DNA from 2 places in the Streptomyces cyanogenus genome. Region 2 is predicted to be linked to the other one. Evidence: riboswitches for the same ligand, from Rfam matches in the RefSeq annotation. Region 2 holds a riboswitch; the other holds the start of a gene.
The links. A riboswitch is a leader RNA that binds a small molecule or an ion and turns the genes downstream of it on or off. The one in region 2 is predicted to bind S-adenosylmethionine.
Positions count from the first base shown of each region.

Region 1: another riboswitch for S-adenosylmethionine. It lies ahead of S1361_RS11810 (aminotransferase class V-fold PLP-dependent enzyme); the one in region 2 lies ahead of thrC (threonine synthase).

Region 1 covers NZ_CP071839.1:2,640,978-2,648,094, reverse strand. The annotation lists gene qcrA (cytochrome bc1 complex Rieske iron-sulfur subunit) at 1-599, shown strand, start outside; gene qcrB (cytochrome bc1 complex cytochrome b subunit) at 596-2,233, shown strand; gene trpD (anthranilate phosphoribosyltransferase) at 2,358-3,422, shown strand; SAM riboswitch class IV at 3,497-3,613, shown strand; gene S1361_RS11810 (aminotransferase class V-fold PLP-dependent enzyme) at 3,742-5,103, shown strand; gene S1361_RS39865 (serine/threonine-protein kinase) at 5,275-7,117, shown strand, end outside.
Region 2 covers NZ_CP071839.1:4,073,316-4,080,432, reverse strand. The annotation lists gene S1361_RS18285 (alpha,alpha-trehalose-phosphate synthase (UDP-forming)) at 1-695, opposite strand, end outside; gene S1361_RS18280 (glucosyl-3-phosphoglycerate synthase) at 779-1,723, opposite strand; SAM riboswitch class I at 1,879-2,021, shown strand; gene thrC (threonine synthase) at 2,039-3,322, shown strand; gene S1361_RS18270 (ubiquitin-like small modifier protein 1) at 3,319-3,594, shown strand; gene S1361_RS18265 (cold-shock protein) at 4,037-4,240, shown strand; gene groL (chaperonin GroEL) at 4,540-6,162, shown strand; gene S1361_RS18255 (hypothetical protein) at 6,254-6,904, opposite strand; gene S1361_RS18250 (SigE family RNA polymerase sigma factor) at 6,894-7,117, opposite strand, start outside.

The DNA.
Region 1 (7,117 bases), 1.4 Mb from region 2:
AGGAGTCGGCCCTCGGCCGTCGCAAGCTGATCCGCAACACGATGTTCGGCGCGCTGGCCATGGTGCCGCTCTCCGGCGTCATGCTGCTGCGCGACCTCGGCCCGCTCCCGCACAGCACGCTGCGCCACACCATGTGGGCCAAGGGCATGCGCCTGGTCAACATGAACACGAACCAGCCGCTGCGTCCCGAGGACGTCGCCGTGGGCTCCCTCACCTTCGCCAAGCCGGACGGCCTGGAGGAGACCGAGGAGGACTTCCAGACGGAGATCGCCAAGGCGGCCCTGATGATCGTCCGGCTGCAGCCGGGCAACATCAAGGACAAGCGCGAGCTCGACTGGTCGCACGAGGGCATCGTCGCCTTCTCCAAGATCTGCACCCACGTCGGCTGCCCGATCTCGCTGTACGAGCAGCAGACGCACCACGTGCTGTGCCCGTGCCACCAGTCCACCTTCGACCTCTCCGACGGTGCCCGAGTGATCTTCGGTCCCGCCGGCCACGCCCTGCCGCAGCTGCGCATCGGCGTGGACAGTGAGGGTTACCTCCAGGCGCTCGGCGACTTCGAGGAGCCCGTCGGTCCTGCATTCTGGGAGCGCGGATGAGTACTGCACCGAACGAGACGCCCCGCTCTCGCGGGAAGGCTCCGGCCGGCGAGCGCGTCGCCGACTGGGCCGACGGCCGGCTCGGGATCTACTCCCTGGCCAAGGCCAACATGCGCAAGATCTTCCCCGACCACTGGTCGTTCATGTTGGGCGAAGTGTGCATGTACAGCTTCATCATCATCATCCTGACGGGTGTCTATCTGACGCTGTTCTTCCACCCGTCGATGAACGAGGTGGAGTACCACGGCTCCTACGTCCCGCTCCAGGGACAGCTGATGTCCGAGGCGTTCAGCTCGACCCTGCACATCTCCTTCGACGTGCGCGGTGGTCTGCTCATCCGGCAGATCCACCACTGGGCCGCCCTGATCTTCCTCGCCGGCATGTTCGTGCACATGATGCGCGTGTTCTTCACCGGCGCGTTCCGCAAGCCGCGTGAGATCAACTGGCTGTTCGGCTTCCTGCTCTTCGTCCTCGGCATGTTCACCGGCTTCACCGGTTACTCGCTCCCGGACGACCTGCTCTCCGGCACCGGTGTCCGCTTCATGGAGGGCGCGATCCTGTCCGTGCCGATCATCGGCACGTACCTGTCGTTCTTCCTGTTCGGCGGAGAGTTCCCCGGCCACGACTTCGTCGCCCGGTTCTACTCGATCCACATCCTGCTGCTGCCGGGCATCATGCTCGGTCTGATGGTGGCGCACCTGATCCTGGTCTTCTACCACAAGCACACGCAGTTCGCGGGTCCCGGCAAGACGAACAACAACGTCGTCGGCATGCCGCTGCTGCCGGTGTACATGGCCAAGGCCGGAGGCTTCTTCTTCCTGGTCTTCGGTGTCATCGCGGCCATCGCCGCGGTCGCGCAGATCAACCCGATCTGGGCGATGGGCCCCTACCGTCCGGACCAGGTGTCCACCGGCGCCCAGCCCGACTGGTACATGGGCTTCGCCGAGGGTCTGATCCGCTTCATGCCGGGCTGGGAGATCAACTTCTGGGGCCACACGCTGGTCCTGGGCGTGTTCATCCCGCTGGTGCTCTTCCCGCTGGTCCTGGCGGCGATCGCGGTCTACCCGTTCATCGAGTCCTGGATCACCGGCGACAAGCGCGAGCACCACATCCTGGACCGCCCGCGCAACGCCCCGACCCGGACCGCGTTCGGTGTCGCCTGGGTGACGATCTACATGATCACCCTGGTCGGCGGTGGCAACGACCTGTGGGCCACCCACTTCCACCTGTCGATCAACGCCGTCACCTGGTTCGTCCGGATCTTCTTCGTCGCCGGACCGGTCATCGCGTTCATCGTCACCAAGCGGATCTGCCTGGGCCTGCAGCGCCGCGACCGCGACAAGGTGCTGCACGGCCGGGAGACCGGAATCATCAAGCGGCTGCCGCACGGTGAGTTCATCGAGGTGCACGAGCCGCTCAGCCAGGAGCAGCTGCACACGCTCACCGCGCACGAGCAGTACAAGCCGGCCGAGATCGGTCCGACGGTCGACGAGAACGGTGTCGAGCGCAAGGTGCCGGCCACGGAGAAGCTCCGGGTGAAGCTGTCCAACGCCTACTACGGCGAGGACAACCAGATCCCGAAGCCCACCGTCGAGGAGTACAAGGAGATCACGAGCGGCCACGGCCACCACTGATCCCGCGTCGCCACGCCACACGAAGGGCCCCGTCCGGCTTGCGGACGGGGCCCTTCGCCGTGCGCGGGGGTGGATAGGCTGGGGGCCGACCACCGATGCTGTGCACGACACCCAGGAGCGGCTTATGAGCGCTGTGACCCCCGCTGGAGGCGACACCGCGGCGGGCCGTTCCTGGCCCGAGGTACTGAACGCCCTGCTGGAGGGCCGTGACCTGAGCGCGGACGCCACGGCATGGGCGATGGACCGGATCATGCGCGGGGAGGCGACCGACGCGCAGATCGCGGGATTCGCCGTGGCGCTGCGGGCCAAGGGCGAGACGGTGGAGGAGATCACCGGGCTCGTCCGCGCGATGTACGAGCACGCGAACGTCATCCAGGTACCGGGCCGGACGGTGGACATCGTCGGCACCGGCGGTGACGGTGCCAAGACGGTGAACATCTCCACGATGTCCTCGATCGTCGTCGCCGGCACCGGTGCGAAGGTCGTCAAGCACGGCAACCGGGCCGCGTCCTCCGCGTCGGGCGCGTCGGACGTGCTGGAGAAGCTGGGCGTCAATCTGAACCTGCCGCTGGAGCGGGTCCCGCAGGTCGCCGAGGAGGCCGGGATCACCTTCTGCTTCGCGGTCAAGTTCCACCCGGCGCTGCGTCATGTGGCCGCGGCCCGCGGCCAGTTGGGTATCCGTACGACCTTCAACGTGCTGGGTCCGCTGACCAATCCGGCTAAGGTCCGGGCCCAGGCCGTCGGTGTGGCCGACCCCCGGATGGCCCCGGTCGTGGCCGGCGTCCTCGCCGAGCGCGGCAACTCCTCCCTGGTCTTCCGCGGCGACGACGGCCTGGACGAGCTGACCACGACCGCCACCTCGCGGGTGTGGGTCGTCCGGGACGGCAAGGTCAGCGAGGAGACCTTCGACCCGAGGGACGTCGGCATCGGCCTCGTCCCCGTGGAGGCCCTGCGCGGCGCGGACGCGTCGTACAACGCGGAGGTCGCCCGCCGCCTGCTCGACGGCGAGCCGGGGGCCGTACGGGACGCGGTGCTGCTGAACTCCGCGGCAGCGCTCGTCGCGCTCGCGCCGACCGACGCACCGCTGGCGGAGCAGCTGCGGGCCGGTATCGCCAAGGCATCCGAGTCCATCGACTCGGGCGCGGCCAAGCGCACCCTGGAGCGCTGGGTGGCCGCCAGCAACGCCTAGCCCCACCGGGTGCCGTCCCGCGATCCGGACACGGGTTGCGGGACGGCGATCACCTCACGTACGTTCCTGTACCAGGTCATGAGTGACAGTCATGAGGCCCCGGCCGACTGTCCGGCAACCCTCCGTCCGTGGCGGGGTGCCCCGGGTGAAGACCAGGCCGTGGACAGCAAGGTCCACGGCAAGCGCGGATCCCTCACGCATCCAGGGATCCTGGTCGTCGAGGAGTCTTCCGTGAGCAAGCGAATGCGTTAGGGCCGCAGAGCCCCGCCTCCGCACCCCCTTTTTCTCTTCTTCGCCTTCCTCTCACGGGAGTTCCGCCATGTCTGTCTTCACCGCTGCCGCCGACCAGACCGTTTGCACCCCTCTGCCCGTTCTGGGGCGAGATGTCACCGTCCCGCTGGTCACCGGTGGCGAGGTCACCTACGCCGCGCTGGACTACGCGGCCAGCGCCCCCGCCCTCCAGCGCGTCTGGGACGACGTCGCCGCGTACGCCCCGTACTACGGCAGTGTCCACCGCGGTGCCGGTTACCTCTCCCAGCTCTCCACGGACCTGTTCGAGAACGCCCGCAGGACCGTCGCCGAGTTCCTCGACTGCCGCCCGGCCGACCAGGTGGTCTTCACCCGCTCGACCACCGACTCCCTCAACCTCCTCGCCCGCGCGATCCCGGCCGGCTGCCAGGTCTTCGTCTTCGAGACCGAGCACCACGCATCCCTGCTGCCCTGGCAGGACGCGCAGGTCACCTACCTCGACGCCCCGCGCACCCCGCGGCAGGCCGTCGAGACCCTGGAGCGGGCCCTCGCCGACCGCGACCCGTACGGCCCGGCCCTGGTCTGCGTCACCGGCGCCTCCAACGTCACCGGCGAGCTGTGGCCGGTGCGCGAACTGGCCGCCGCCGCGCACGCCCACGGCGCCCGCATCGTCCTGGACGCCGCCCAACTGGCCCCGCACCACCCGGTGTCCGTCACGGACCTCGACGTCGACTGGGTCGCCTTCTCCGGCCACAAGCTGTACGCCCCCTTCGGCTCCGGCGTCCTGGCCGGCCGCGCCGACTGGCTCCAGGCGGCCGAGCCCTACCTCGCGGGCGGCGGCGCCAGCCGCAAGGTCACCCGGCGTCAGGACGGCGGCGTGGCCGTCGAGTGGCACGAGACCGCGGCCCGCCACGAGGCCGGCTCCCCGAACGTCATCGGTGCCTACGCGATCGCCTCCGCCTGCAAGGCCCTCACCGAGGCCGGCTGGGACAGCCTCGTCGCCCGCGAGCAGCACCTCGTCCGCACCGTCCGCGAGGGCCTCGCCGAGGTCCCCGAGGTGCGGATCCTCTCCCTCTTCGGGGACGACGCCCCGCGGGTCGGCGTCATCTCCTTCGTCGTCGAGGGCTGGAACAGCTCCCACTTCGCCGCCGCCCTCTCCGCCGAGTACGGCATCGGCGTCCGCGACGGCCTCTTCTGCGCCCACCCCCTGGTCCGCACCCTGCTCGGCAGCGACCCGCAGACCCAGGGCGAGTGCGGCGCACCCGAGGCGGCCCCCGGCGAGAGGTCGCTCAACGCCATCCGCGTCAGCTTCGGCGCCGGCACCCCCGACGAGCACGTCGAGCGCTTCGTCGACGCCGTCAGGGAACTCGTGGCCGAGGGCGCGAAGTGGCAGTACCGCACGGAGGACGGCCGCTGCGTGCCGGCGGTCTGAGCAAGCGGACGCAAGGGCAGCGCCCGGGGCGCGGGGCCGTGCCGGTGTGCGGGTCCGCCGGGCGGGCGCGGTTACCACGACGGTCCCGCACACGCCGTACCTGCGAACCCGGCGGACGCCGAGCCGCGTATAACCTCCCCCTGACGACACGTTGGACAGGGGGAGCCCGGAGTGCAGCCGCTGCGCGCAGCAGACCCGCGCCACATCGGCCCGTACACAGTCGTGCACAGACTCGGCGCCGGCGGCATGGGCGAGGTCTACCTCGCCGAGTCCCGCACGGGCCTCAGGCTCGCGGTGAAGGTCGTACGGGCCGAGCACGCCGAGGACCGCACCTTCCGCGCCCGCTTCCGCCACGAGGTCCGCGCCGCGCAGACCGTCGGCGGGGCGGGCACGTACACCGCACGGGTCGTGGACGCCGACACCGAGGCCGAACGGCCCTGGATGGCCACGGAGTTCGTGTCCGGCCCGAATCTGCGGGACGCCGTCCTGGACCACGGCGCGCTGCCCGGGCCCGCGGTCCGGATCCTCGCCGCCGCGCTCGGCGAGGCGCTGGCCGCGATCCATGCCAAGGGCCTGGTCCACCGCGATCTGAAGCCGTCCAACATCCTGCTCGGCCCGGACGGGCCCCGGGTCATCGACTTCGGGATCGTACGGGCCCTGGAGGCCACCGCGCTGACCCGCACCGGCGCGGTCGTCGGCTCGGTGGGCTACGTCTCGCCGGAGCAGATCCGCAACGGCGGCCAGGTCGGTCCGCCGAGCGACGTCTTCTCCCTCGGCGCGGTCCTCGGCTACGCGGCGGCGGGCCGGGAGCCGTTCGGCGAGGGCCAGGACTCGGTGGTCCTGCTGCGCATCCTGACCCGCGACTTCGACCTGTCCGGTGTGCCGGAGGACATCCGCCCGCTGGTCGCGGCCTGTCTGGCCGAGGACCCGTTGCAGCGCCCGGAACCGGCGGAGGTGCTGGCGGCGGCCGGCTTCACCCCGGACACCCTGCGCGCCGCCGTCCGCCCGGGCTGGTACGGCCCAGCGGCGAACCCGAGCCCGGCCACCGACGACCGCCCCAGCGGCGTGGAGTACCTGGCCCCCGATCTCCCCACCCCGCCCCCCACCGCCGAACCCACACCCCCGGCGCCCACCCTCGATCCCCTCACGCCCGAGCCCACGTCCTCGGCCGCCGGCCCCCTGTCCTCGACCGCGCCGGAGGCCGCGTCGTCGGTCGCCGGCCCCTTGTCCTCGACCGGGCCGGAGCCCGCGTCGTCGGTCGCCGGCCGCGTGTCCTCGACCGGGCCGGGGCCCACGACCCCGGCCGCCGCCCGCATGACCCCCACCGGGCCCGAGCCCACGACCCCGGCCGCCGGCCCCCTGACCCCCACCGAGCCCGAGCCCACCAGTGCGGCCACCGCCCCCGCGGCCCCCGCCGCCCTGACCGCCCCCACCACGACCGCCGCCCCGGCGAACCCCACTGCCCCCACCACCTCCGTCAGCCGTCCGGGCGCCGTCGCCCCCGGGCGGCGGCGGCTGCTGGCTTCCCTCGCCGGGGGAGCCGTCGCCGTGGCCGGGGCTGGGGCCGGTGGCTGGCTGTTGCAGCGGGGCTTCCGGACCGAGAGCCTGAGCGGGAGCTACCGGTCGCCCGAGGGCTCGGCCCCCGGGGTGGAGGAGAGCGGGGCCCCGGCCAGGTCCGCGGTGCTGCGCTGGCAGTACGACCTCGGCGGCATCGGCGGCCTGGACGGCGCCTGCTGCGCGCTCTCCCCGGACGGTTCCGTCGTCTACGCCGGCAGCTCCGGCGGTGTCCTGCACGCGATCTCCCGGGACGGCTCCCGGCGCTGGAAGGTCCGGCTGGGCGACGACGTCTCCACCCCCGTGGCCACCCGGGACGCCGTGTACTGCGTGGTCGGCCTGCACGGCGACGGCGTGCGCCGGCTCACCGCGGTGAGCCCGTCCGGCAGCCCGCTGTGGACCCGCACCCTCGGCGACGAGGGCCACGCCGTCCCGGTCCTGCTCGGCACGGACGTGCTCG
Region 2 (7,117 bases):
GCGTGACAGCAGTCGGTGAACGCGTCCGCCCACCGCCGGGTGAGGAACGCCGCCCGGTCCGCGCCCAGGATGCCGCCGAGCAGCTCGGCGGCGATGTCGTCGGGCAGCAGCCGGAAGTAGTCCGGCGGCGCCCAGGGGGTGTGCGAGAAGTGACCGATGCGCAGGTCGGGACGGAGCTGGCGGAGCATGCGGGGGGCGAGGGCCAGGTGGTAGTCCTGGATCAGCACCGCCGCGCCCTCGGCCGCCTCCTCGGCCAGCGCCTCGGCGAACGCCCGGTTGTAGGCCTCGTACGACCCCCACTGCCGCCGGAACTCGGCGTCGAAGACCGGCTCCAGCGGGGTCTGGTACAGCATGTGGTGGACGAACCACAGCACCGAGTTGGCGATGCCGTTGTACGCCTCGGCGTGCACGCTCGCGTCGATGTCGAGCATCCGCACCCGCTGCCCGCCGGTCTCCTCGGCCGGCAGCAGGCCGCCGTCCGCGCGTCGCACCGCCGCCCGGTCGCCGTCGCCGAGCGCGGCGCACACCCAGACCGAGCCCGCGTCCGAGCCGATGGCGGACAGTCCCGACACCAGCCCGCCGCCGCCCCGTCTGGCGTGCAGCGAGCCGTCCTCGCCCACCTGGTAGGAGACCGGGCCGCGGTTCGACGCGACCAGCACCCGGGCCTTTTCAGCAGCAGCACGCGTGGAAGCCATACGCCTCAACCTAGCCCGGCCCGGAAACACTCAAACGTACGTTCCGCCCGGCGAGGGCGGGGCAGGCGGCCGTATACGGCGCTTCACGCCACCTTCCGTTCGGCGTACTCCGCGATCTCCACCATGGGCGGCCGTTCCTCGGTGTCCACCGAGTAGGTACGCGGCTCGAACCCGTCCTCGCCCCGCTCGAACTGGGTGAGCGCGGGCCGGACGAGATGCCCGCGCGCGAGCCGCAGCTGAGCCGTGCGGTAGATCGCCGCCGCCATCCGGCCCAGGGCCTGCCCGTCCTGGTGCCGGTGCTTGCGCACGCCCAGGTCGACCTGGGCCAGCGCGTCCAGGCCGACCAGGTGCAGCGCGTCGACCAGCATGCCCAGCTCCACGCCGTAGCCCACGGGGAACGGCAGCTGTTCCAGCAGGGAGCGGCGGGCCGCGTACTCGCCGCCCAGCGGCTGCACGAACCCGGCCAGCTGCGGCCAGTGCATGTTCAGCAGCGGGCGGGCCATGAGTTCGGTGACCCGGCCGCCCTGCCCGGCCGTGCCGCCGAGCGGACGGTCGTACATGCCCTTGACCAGGTCGACGTCCGGTTCGGTGAGCAGCGGGCCGACGGTCCCGGTGACGAAGTCGGAGGAGAACTCCTTCAGATCCGCGTCGACGAAGCAGACGATGTCGCCGCTGGTCACCAGCAGCGAGCGCCACAGCACCTCGCCCTTGCCGGGGACGGCGGGTATGCGCGGCAGGATGTCGTCGCGGTGGACGACCCGGGCGCCCGCGCGCGCGGCGACCTCGGAGGTGCGGTCGGTGGAGCCGGAGTCGACGACCACGATCTCGTCGACGAGCGGGACCTGGTCCACGAGGTCGTGCCGGATCACCGCGACGATCTCGCCGACCGTCTCCTCCTCGTTGAGAGCGGGCAGGACGACGCTGATCGTCCGGCCCGTGCGCTGTTTGGCGGCCAGGACCTGGTGCAGCGGTCGGTCGGCCACGGACCAGGAGCGGGTGCTCAGCCAGCGCTCGACTTCTTCCAGCACGGTCGGCGGCTCCTCACTGTCACGACCACACGTCACCGTGTGATCCATCTCGCGGTTCGGACGACTATCTCAACTGTCCTGGCCTTCGGTTACAGTCTTGAACAACGCCGATGACCATCGCATGTCGGGGGTCACGAGCGTCCACAACCGAATACCGCTCATCCAGAGGGGCAGAGGGACACGGCCCGATGAAGCCCCGGCAACCCTCCAGCCGGCTCTCGTCTTCGCAGCGAGGCTCCCGGCTAGGGAAGGTGCCAAATCCGTCTCACGGCGAGATGCGTCGTGAGGAAGATGAGGAGAAAGGGCCTCGCCTCCATGGCTGTGCAGACAGTTGCAACCTCCAGCGAAACCACCGTCGACCTCGGCCCCGCCGCCGCCCTGAGCTGTCGCGAGTGCGGTCACCGCGTCCCGCTCGGTCCGGTCTTCGCCTGTGAGGAGTGCTTCGGCCCGCTCGAGATCGCCTACGACTTCTCCGCCTACGACACCGAGGAACTGCGCCGGCGCATCGAGGCCGGCCCCGCGAACATCTGGCGGTACGCGCCGCTGCTGCCCGTCCCGGCGGACGTCGCCGGCAAGCCCAACCTCAACCCCGGCTGGACCGAGCTCGTCAAGGCCGACAACCTGGCGCGCGAACTGGGCGTGACCGGCGGTCTGTACGTGAAGGACGACTCCGGGAACCCGACCCACTCCTTCAAGGACCGGGTCGTCGCCCAGGCCCTGGAGGCCGCCCGCGCCTTCGGCTTCACCACGCTCTCCTGCTCCTCCACCGGCAACCTGGCCGGCGCCGTCGGCGCAGCCGCCGCCCGGGCCGGCTTCCGCTCCTGCGTGTTCATCCCGCACGACCTGGAGCAGGGCAAGGTCGTCATGGCCGCGGTCTACGGCGGCGAGCTCGTCGGCATCGAGGGCAACTACGACGACGTGAACCGCTTCTGCTCGGAGCTGATCGGCGACCCGGCCGGCGAGGGCTGGGGCTTCGTCAACGTCAACCTGCGGCCCTACTACGCGGAGGGCTCCAAGACCCTGGCGTACGAGATCTGCGAGCAGCTCGGCTGGCGGCTGCCCGACCAGATCGTGGTCCCGATCGCCTCCGGCTCCCAGCTCACGAAGATCGACAAGGGCCTGCAGGAGCTGATCAGGCTGGGGCTGGTCGAGGACCGGCCCTACAAGATCTTCGGCGCCCAGGCCGAGGGCTGCTCCCCGGTCTCCACCGCCTTCAAGGCCGGCCACGACGTGGTCCGTCCGCAGAAGCCGGACACCATCGCCAAGTCCCTGGCCATCGGCAACCCGGCCGACGGGCCGTACGTCCTGGACGTCGCGCGCCGCACCGGCGGTGCCGTGGAGGACGTGACGGACGAGCAGATCGTGGACGCGATCAAGCTGCTGGCGCGGACCGAGGGCATCTTCGCGGAGACGGCGGGCGGCGTGACCGTCGGCGTCACCCGCAAGCTGCTGGAGGCGGGGGTGCTGGACCCGGCGAAGACCACGGTCGTCCTCAACACCGGCGACGGCCTGAAGACCCTGGACGCGGTGGCCGGGACCGGCGTCACCGCCACCATCCGCCCGACCCTGGACTCCTTCCGAGAGGCTGGCCTCGCATGAGCGTGACCGTTCGCATCCCCACCATCCTGCGCACCTACACCGGTGGGCAGGCCGAGGTCGCCGCCGAGGGGGCGACGCTCGGCGAGGTCATCGCCGACCTGGAGAAGAACCACACCGGGATCGCGGCCCGGGTGCTGGACGACCAGGGGAAGCTGCGCCGGTTCGTCAACGTGTACGTCAACGACGACGACGTCCGGTTCGAGCAGGGCCTGGACACGGCGACCCCCGACGGTGCCGGTGTGTCCATCATCCCGGCGGTGGCCGGAGGCTGACCGGCCCGCCGGCCGGCTCTCCATTACCTTCGGTAACATCGGTTACCGATTGTTCATCGGATTGCCCCCTCCGTAAGAGAAACGGAGGGGGCAATTCTGCGTGATTGAGCGCGGTAGAGTTGGGGAACACGGTCTCGGCCCCCAGGTCGGCGGCCCTGTAATCATGCCGAGTGGCCCGACAAGAAGTAGCCAAAGTGTGCGGGTTCTCTGCGGCTTTTGTGGGGCCCGACTTGCCCTGAATCCAGGTGAATTCTCACCACTTTCCGGACCTCCCGCGTCCAGAATTCTCGTCCGATTGACCTGTTGCAGACGGCAGTTGGACAGATACATTCAGCCGCGGTCGACGCGTTCCGGCGCACGCCCCCGGCCAATGGGGGGTGAGGTCTGACCCGGGTCCGCGAAGTGTGGATCTGTGCAAGGGCCAGTAATAGGGGAGTTAGGCATGGCTCAGGGCACCGTCAAGTGGTTCAACGCGGAGAAGGGGTACGGCTTCATCGCGGTCGACGGTGGTGCGGACGTCTTCGTCCACTACAGCGCGATTCAGATGGACGGCTACCGCACCCTGGAAGAGGGCCAGCGGGTCGAGTTCGAGATCTCGCAGGGCCAGAAGGGCCCGCAGGCCGACATGGTTCGCGTCACCGCCTGAACGTTTCTTGTCCGAAGGGCCCGCACCTCGCAGAGGGTGCGGGCCCTTCGCCGTCCCCGGGTTCCACTGTTCGCGGGCGGCTGACGCGGGGCCCGTACCCGTGCAGGCGCTTGCACTCGACCATGCCGAGTGCTAATCATTGGCGTTAGCACTCTGAAGGTGAGAGTGACAGTGAAGGACCGGGTCGGTGAGGCCCGCGGGCCGGGTGGGGCAAGGAACCACGAGGCCGGCGAGCCGTCCGTCGCGGGCGCGGGCGCGGTCCGAAGGAATCACCCCCAGTCCTGGAGGGACCACTTCACATGGCCAAGATCATCGCGTTCGACGAGGAGGCGCGGCGCGGCCTCGAGCGCGGCATGAACCAGCTCGCGGACGCCGTGAAGGTGACGCTCGGCCCCAAGGGCCGCAACGTCGTCCTCGAGAAGAAGTGGGGCGCCCCCACGATCACCAACGATGGTGTCTCCATCGCCAAGGAGATCGAGCTCGAGGACCCGTACGAGAAGATCGGCGCCGAGCTGGTCAAGGAAGTCGCCAAGAAGACGGACGACGTCGCCGGTGACGGTACGACCACCGCGACCGTGCTCGCCCAGGCCCTGGTCAAGGAAGGCCTGCGCAACGTCGCCGCCGGTGCCAACCCGATGGCCCTGAAGCGCGGTATCGAGAAGGCCGTCGAGGCCGTCTCCGCCGCCCTGCTGGAGCAGGCGAAGGACGTCGAGACCAAGGAGCAGATCGCCTCCACCGCGTCCATCTCCGCCGCCGACACCCAGATCGGCGAGCTGATCGCCGAGGCGATGGACAAGGTCGGCAAGGAAGGCGTCATCACCGTCGAGGAGAGCAACACCTTCGGCCTGGAGCTCGAGCTCACCGAGGGCATGCGCTTCGACAAGGGCTACATCTCCGCCTACTTCGCGACCGACATGGAGCGCATGGAGGCGGTGCTGGAGGACCCGTACATCCTCATCGCCAACTCCAAGATCTCCTCGGTCAAGGACCTGCTCCCGCTCCTGGAGAAGGTCATGCAGTCGGGCAAGCCGCTGCTGATCATCGCCGAGGACGTCGAGGGCGAGGCCCTGTCGACCCTGGTCGTCAACAAGATCCGCGGCACCTTCAAGTCCGTCGCCGTCAAGGCCCCGGGCTTCGGCGACCGCCGCAAGGCCATGCTCGGCGACATCGCCATCCTCACCGGCGGCGAGGTCATCTCCGAGGAGGTCGGCCTCAAGCTGGAGAACGCGACCCTGGACCTCCTGGGCCGCGCCCGCAAGGTCGTCATCACCAAGGACGAGACCACCATCGTCGACGGTGCCGGCTCCTCCGAGCAGGTCAACGGCCGCGTCAACCAGATCCGCGCCGAGATCGAGAACAGCGACTCCGACTACGACCGCGAGAAGCTCCAGGAGCGCCTGGCGAAGCTCGCGGGCGGCGTGGCCGTCATCAAGGCCGGTGCCGCCACCGAGGTGGAGCTCAAGGAGCGCAAGCACCGCATCGAGGACGCCGTCCGCAACGCGAAGGCGGCCGTCGAGGAGGGCATCGTCGCCGGTGGTGGCGTGGCCCTGCTGCAGGCCTCCCAGGTCTTCGAGAAGCTGGAGCTGGAGGGTGACGAGGCGACCGGCGCCAACGCCGTGCGCATCGCGCTCGAGGCCCCGCTGAAGCAGATCGCCGTCAACGCCGGCCTCGAGGGCGGTGTCGTGGTGGAGAAGGTGCGCAACCTGACCCCGGGCCACGGCCTGAACGCCGCGACCGGCGAGTACGTCGACCTGGTCGCCGAGGGCATCATCGACCCGGCGAAGGTGACCCGTTCTGCCCTGCAGAACGCCGCCTCCATCGCCGCGCTGTTCCTCACCACCGAGGCCGTCATCGCCGACAAGCCGGAGAAGGCCGCCGCGCCGGCCGGCGGCGGCATGCCGGGCGGTGACATGGACTTCTGATCGACCTGACGGTTGATCGCCTGTCCTTCGGACCGAGGGCGGCACTCCCAGCTGGTGGCTGGGGGTGCCGCCCTCGGGCGTTTGCCGAAGGCTAGGTCCTCGGCGTGACCGCCACCGACAGCGTGTCGCCCGGCCTCAGCCTGTTGTAGAGCCATACGGCGTTCTTCGTGTCGAGGCCGATCCAGGCGCCGCGGGGGCCGCAGGCGAGTGAGCCGACGTAGAGGCTGGACCTGTCGGTGCCACGCAGCTCGACCACGTACGGTTCGGCCACCTTGCAGGCGGACTTGGTGAGTCCGTAGGCCGTGTCCCGTGTGAGGTCGAGTTTCGCGGCGACGGTCAGCAGGCCGGCGGAGGGGCGGGTCGGGTAGCCCGAGGTGATGCGCATGACCCGGCCGTCGACGGTCAGGACCCGCCTCTCGACGTCCACCGTGCCGGTGACCGGGGACGTGAGAGGGGTGGGGGTGGGCGTGGGCGTGGGGGACGCCGGGAGCCGGGGAGCGGTGGCCGCCGGGGCCTGGCGGTGGGCCGGAGTGCCGTCGCCCGGATTCAGCGCCAGTGCGAAGGCCGCCAGGGCGAGGGCCGCGGCGCCCGCGCCGAGGACGAGGGCCGTGCGACGGCGGCGGTTCCGGCGGACGGCGCGGCGGCGGATCCCGGGAGCGCCGAGGGCCGGCGGTCTCTCGTTCGCCGTCGCCAACTCGCGGAGTGCGGTGGTCAGGTCGTCCGGGACGAGGTCATCCGACACGGCCGCCCTCCTTCCGTACCGGCTCATCGGCCTCGTCCGTGCCCAGCTGCCTCGCCAGTGCCGCCCGGCCCCGGGACAGCCGGGCCTTGACCGTACCCACGGGCGCGCCGGTCTCGGAGGCTACCTGCTCGACACTCAAGTCGCACAGATGGTGCAGGACGATCGCCAACCGCTGCGCCTGGGGCAATTGGCGCAACGCTGCCACCAGGGCGG